2 regions of the Gorillibacterium terrae genome follow, and region 2 is predicted to be linked to the other one. Evidence: riboswitches for the same ligand, from Rfam matches in the RefSeq annotation. Region 2 holds a riboswitch; the other holds the start of a gene.
What was found. Region 2 has a riboswitch for glycine ahead of gcvT (glycine cleavage system aminomethyltransferase GcvT). Riboswitches for the same ligand answer to the same signal wherever they lie in the genome.

Region 1 (3,036 bases), on a different contig from region 2:
AAGCCGATCTGCTGAATTTCGTTCGCCGGCAGCTCGCCTTCTTCCTCCCGGTACTGCCGGTACTCCGCATCCAGCTCCCGCTGGCGCTCCGCCACCTGCTCCACGCAGATCTTGGTCGGCTGAAACTCGGCAAGCCGATCGATCAGCTCCCGGATTTCCGCCTGCCGGTGCGGCTCTCGGATATCCTCCATCTGCTGAAAATGAACCATGCCCAACACCAGAACTACAGGTTGGCCCGTCATCGCAAGCAACCCCTTCCCCTCCTGAAAGTCCTCAATCCTATTCGACTTTCGGGAAGGAAAACCCTTCCATTCCCTCTATGGCACAGGGAATTCCTGATCCCTATCCTTCCTGAACCGCTCCCTCGCTCAGCGGCAGCCGCACCTTCCGTCGCCGAACCGCGTACAGGGCGTACAGCAGCACAAACCAGAGCGGGGTGAGCAGCAGGGCCGGGCGCGTCTCGGAGGCGAACAGCATAATCGCCAGAATCCCGGCGAACAGCGCCAACACCGCGTAATTGACGAAGGGCGTGAGGGGAGCCTTGAACGTCGATTTCGCTTGAAGCTGCGGGTTCGTCCGCTTATAACGAATATGGCAGACCAATACGATCCCCCAAACCCAGATGAAGCAGATCGCGCTGATCGTGGTCACGATGCCGAAGGCCTGCCCCGGAATCAGCTTGCTGAGCAGCGCTCCTCCGGACAGCACCAGCGTGGAGACGGCCAGCGCATTGCGGGGTACGTGATTGCGGTTGAGCTTGCCGAAGGCGACCGGAGCCTGGTCGTTGCGGCTCAGGTTATAGAGGATCCGACTCGTCGAGAACATGCCGCTGTTGCAGGCGGAGGCGGCGGAGGTGAGCACGACGAAGTTGATGATCCCGGCGGCAATCGGAATGCCGACCAGGGTGAACGTCTTGACGAACGGGCTCTCCGCCGGGCTGAGCTCGGTCCAGGGATTGATGCACAGGAGGGCGAGGATCGCCCCCACGTAGAAGAACAGGATGCGCAGCGGGATCTTGTTGATCGCCGACGGGATGTTCTTCTCGGGGTTGGCCGTCTCCGCCGCCGATACGCCGACCAGCTCTACGCCGACGAAGGCGAACACCACCATCTGGAAGGAGAGCAGGAAGCCGGTGACTCCGTTCGGGAAGAGTCCGCCGTGCCCCCAGATGTTCGTGAGCGTCACCTTCCCCGCATCGGTATGGAAGCCGATCACGAGCAGAACCGCCCCAATCGCAATCAAGGCGAGAATCGTCACAACCTTGATGAGGGCGAACCAGAATTCCAGCTCGCCGAAGTTCTTGACCGTGAGCAGATTAAGCGCAAGCAAGATGACCAGGCAGACGATGGCCGGTACCCACTGCGGAATCGCGAACCAATACCGCACATATACTCCAACCGCGATCACGTCGGCCATCGCCGTCATGATCCAGCAGAACCAGTAGGTCCAGCCGGTGACGAAGGCCGCCCGCGGCCCCAGGTAGTCCTCGGCAATGTCGGTGAACGACTGGTACCCTGCCTTGGACAGCAGGAGTTCTCCCAGCGCCCGCATGACGAAGAACACCGCAATGCCCACGATCAGGTAGGCGAGGACGATCGACGGCCCCGCCTGCTGGATCGCCCGGCCCGAGCCCAGAAACAATCCTGTGCCGATCGTACCGCCGATGGCAATGAGTTGAACGTGTCTGTTTTCCAATTCCCGTTTTAATTCTTGCTGTGCCAAAGCGCAAGCCCCCTTTTTGTTCGAAACCCGTCCCGCACACTCAACAAAAAAAGAGATTGGATGGACTCCAATCTCCGGGTGCGTCAGAATAACGGATCGAAAGGAAGGGCGAACATGGCTCCGCCAACCCTGCTTGAATCCGCACTCTTCTGTCCTTTTGCCTGAGATTGTGAACCCTTCGGCGCCGCGGATGCCCGCGGTCTCTCCAGAAGCCGCTCCTGCTATAGTGAACCCATAGCATTCATAGCCTGCTTTTTTCGTATTCGGTTGTCGGGTGAGATGTTTCGATGTGTCCCATCGTAAGCCTGATGCGAGAATATGTCAATGATATGGATTCCATTCGGTCATCGGACTAAGTGATCGGGCTGCAAAAAAACGCTTCGGACCCGCTCCAGAGTTACGAATCGGAGCGAACCGCCCGAAGCGCTTGCCGGTCCTGCCGGGCGTGCAGCATCTTCATCCCCCAACGGGCAATCGGCTGGGCAAACAGCATCTCGATCCAGAAGGCGACACCAAAATTCCGCGGCCAGATATGCAGGAAATTCTGAAACGGATGCAGGCTGATCTCCCGCATGCCCACCCAGGTGCCGATGATCGACATCCACAGGGACAACACGGTGACGTTCAGCACGATGGTCATCAGCACCCGGACGGCAAACCCATCGGTCGGCTTGAGGAACCTCGGCAGAACCCTGCCCACGATCGGTCCGGCCAGGAAACGCACGGACAGAAGGACGATGATCCACATGAACGGGATGATTTTTAGCGTATTCCAATAGACTGCTTTGCTGAAGCCGAGCTCCAGCCCGGTGATGACGGGCGCAATGGTATTGACGGACAGAATAGAGACAATCAAACCAAACAGAATCCCCTCTTTGCCGTTTCTCGGCAAGCGGGTCTCGGCATGCATCGGGTTCGACATGATCGAAATCCTCCTTTTTTTCAAGAGACTTTGTCCATTGTAACGAGGTCCTCCCCGCTTTCATAAGTGAACGTTCTGTGAACGTTTCTCCGCGACAATGGAATAATTCCTCCATGGCCCGGCCCTTCTCCCGGATATCGGGGGCGGAAGAAATTTCAAATGGGAGAGTCGGTTTGCTATAATACCGAAAGATTCTCCGGCAGAGGAATGGCAGTAAGCCTGGGCCGGAGACAACGGCAGCATAAGGGGAGGAATCCATGAACCGAACGAGACGAGGAGCCTTGTTTTTGCTCATGGCCTTCAGCCTGCTCTCGGGCTGTGTTCCGATCGGCGCCCATCAGGCCGGCGACAAGGCGGAAGAATCGGTAAAAACGGAGTTTGCGGCGTACCTG
Region 2 (3,036 bases):
CGCTTCGAGCAGCCCCAGCGCCAGCGGGTTGGCGCTGACGATGAACAGCCCGCCTGCGCCGTGTACGACCGGCTCCATGGCGGAGAGGTCCTCCACGGCGCCGAGGAAGTTCGGCGACTGGACCAGCACCGCGGCGGTGTCGCCGTCGACGGCGGCAGCAAGCGCCGCCGGATCGGTCACGCCGCCGGCCAAGCCGATCTCGACCACCTCCAGGTTCAGCCCGTGGGCGGTGGTCTTCAGAATCTGCCGCGCCTCGGGGTGGACGGCGCGGGAGACGACCAGCTTGCGGCGGCGGGTATGGGCCGCCGCAAGCGAGCCCGCTTCGGCGAGCGCCGTCGCGCCATCGTACATGCTGGCGTTGGCCGCGGCCATGCCGGTCAGCTCGCAGATGTACGACTGAAATTCGAAGATCGCCTGCAGCTCGCCCTGGCTGATCTCCGGCTGATACGGCGTGTACGCCGTATAGAATTCGGAGCGGGAGATGATATGGTTGATGACCACCGGCACATGGTGGTCGTAGAGGCCCGCTCCAAGAAAGCTGGCGTAGCGGTCCGTGTCGGCGTTCCGGCCGGCCAGCTCCCGCATATGCCTCAGCAGCTCGTATTCGTCCAGCGCTTCGGATACGGCGAGACGTCCCTGAAACCGGACGTCGGCGGGGATATCGGCGAACAGGTCCTCCACGGCGGCCACGCCGATTTCGTTCAGCATGGCCGCCTGGTCCTGCTCGGTCATGGGCAGATAGCGGTGCTTCATTTCGCCGCCTCCTTTCGGGTTCGTTTGTAGAAGGGAAGGCCGATCACAACGGCCTTCAACCGTTTGCCGCGGATCTCGATCCAGAGCTCCGTTCCCGGCTCGGCGGAGTCCGCCTTCACCAGAGCCAGCCCCAAGTCCCGCTTGAGGCTCGGAGAGCGGGTGCCGGTCGTCACTTCGCCGATCCGTTCGGCCGACTCCTCCGGTCCCGCGTACAGCGGGTAATGCGGCCGGGGAATGCCGCGGTCGACCATCTCGATGCCGACCATCCGGCGCGGAACGCCCGCTTCCTTCTGCCGCGCCAGCGCTTCGCGGCCGATGAAGTCGCCCTTGTCCAGCTTGACGAAGCGGGCGAGCCCCGCCTCAAGCGGCGAGATAGCCGCGGATAGCTCCTGCCCGTACAGCGAGAGCCCCGCCTCGAAGCGCAGCGTATCGCGCGCCCCGAGGCCGATGGGGATAAGGCCTTCCGGTTTTCCGGCTTCGAGCAGCCCCCGCCACAGCGCCGGGGCGTCCGCGGCATCCGCGTACAGCTCGAAGCCGTCCTCGCCGGTGTAGCCCGTGCGCGAGACGAGCGCCTTCACGCCGCAGACTTCCGTTTCCGCGAGGAAGGTGAAGGGTCTCAGCGCGGACAATTCCGTCGGATCGGCTGCAACCTTGGCGATGATCCGGGCGGCAAGCGGTCCTTGCAGCGCCAGGAGCGCCGTCTCGGCGCTTCGGTCCGTCAGCGTCACGCCGTCCGCCAGATGCCGGTTCAGCCATTCCAGGTCTTTTTGCAAATTCGCCGCGTTCAGCACGAGCAGGTAGCGCCCGGCCTCGATGCGGTAGACCAGCAGATCGTCCACCGTGCCGCCGTCCTCGTAGCACATCAGGCTGTACTGGGCGGAGCCGTCGGCGAGCTTCGCCACGTCGTTGACGGTAAGCTTTTGCAGCCAGGCCTCGGCCGCATCGCCGCGGACCTCGACCTCGCCCATGTGGGAGACGTCGAACAGGCCGGCTCGCTCCCGGACGGCGTCATGCTCCGCCTGAATGCCGGAGAACTGCACGGGCAGCTCCCAGCCGCCGAAGTCGATCGTGCGGGCGCCTTCCGTCTCCGCGTAGAGCGGGTATAACGGGGTTTGCTTGAGTACGGTCATTCCTTCTCACCTCTCGCTGAACTGGTCGAATGGGGAATATCCGGCTTCTCCGCCTCGCCGCTTTTTCGCAGGCCTCCCGGTGGAGCGGCCCGGAACCAAAAAAGGACAGAAGCGAAAAGCGGACAGCTTCCCCTTGGGAAACCGTGCTTTTCCTCTGTCCTTTGTACCTGAGAGTTACCTTGGCCCGGAAGCGGTGCGCTTCTGCGGCAAGTTTCCCCTTGGGTGTCCCGCGCGGGCGGGCGCTCTCCAGAGACGCGTCCGGCAATGGTCCTTTTGCCTGAGAGATTCACCTGGCGGCTTACTCCTTCGGCGTTACCGTAAGTCTAGGTAATCTCTCCCATTGCGTTCATCCGCTGTGCTGTATGATGTTTGTCGCATTTGTGAACTCCTCACTCCATTAATAAGCGAAAAAACCGGCCGTGTCAAGATAACTTCCACTAAATCCGCTGCCCCGGACTGCCCCATTGACAGGCCCGGCACCGATCCGGTACTTTTAATACGTATGCCGCATGTGCGGCGCGGGTTACCTACCCAGCCTTTTCCCCGGAGGGGCGAAAAGAGCATGATCAAAGCGAGGGTCTTTCCATGAGCGAAGTGAAAGCGGATTTGCTGTACAGCGAAGAGCATGAATGGGCGGCAAAAGGCGCAGCGCGCACGGTGCGGATCGGCATTACCGATTTTGCCCAGAGCCGTCTCGGAGACATCGTGTTCGTCGAGCTTCCCGAGCTGGGCGCGAAGACGTCGGAGGGAGACAGCCTCGGCACGATTGAATCGGTCAAGACCGTATCCGATCTGTATTCTCCGGTCGGCGGAACGGTCGTCAAGCTGAACGAGGCGCTGATCGACCAACCCGAGCTGGTCAATTCGGACCCGTACGGAGCTGGCTGGATCGTCGAGCTGGAAGTCGACGGCGAACCGGACGACGCCTTGTCCAAGCTGCTGAACGCCGAGCAGTACGAAGCCCTCATCGCCGATCAGGCGTAAGAAGAGCGCAGGAACGATTCCATCAAGCGCCCGGCCCATGCCCGTCCCGGACTGTCCGGGGGGTGGGCGGGCGCTATTTGGCATGGCGGACGGACATGCGGACAGCGGCGGCATCTCAGCGAATTCTAATCCGGCGTTAACGCCGTTCTCATGCGTCTGCGGTAGTCTG

Region 1: it holds a riboswitch for glycine, as region 2 does, so the genes downstream of both, ACSEXS_RS13240 (amino acid permease) here and gcvT (glycine cleavage system aminomethyltransferase GcvT) in region 2, are expected to answer to the same signal.

The regions. Positions count from the first base shown of each region.
Region 1 is NZ_JBPPGI010000003.1:130,829-133,864, reverse strand. Features, by position in the region: gene ACSEXS_RS13245 (DUF5694 domain-containing protein) at 1-242, opposite strand, end outside; gene ACSEXS_RS13240 (amino acid permease) at 343-1,722, opposite strand; glycine riboswitch at 1,862-1,941, opposite strand; gene ACSEXS_RS13235 (DUF2798 domain-containing protein) at 2,120-2,632, opposite strand; gene ACSEXS_RS13230 (hypothetical protein) at 2,902-3,036, shown strand, end outside.
Region 2 is NZ_JBPPGI010000002.1:70,837-73,872, forward strand. Features, by position in the region: gene gcvPA (aminomethyl-transferring glycine dehydrogenase subunit GcvPA) at 1-753, opposite strand, end outside; gene gcvT (glycine cleavage system aminomethyltransferase GcvT) at 750-1,883, opposite strand; glycine riboswitch at 2,036-2,135, opposite strand; glycine riboswitch at 2,139-2,233, opposite strand; gene gcvH (glycine cleavage system protein GcvH) at 2,469-2,867, shown strand.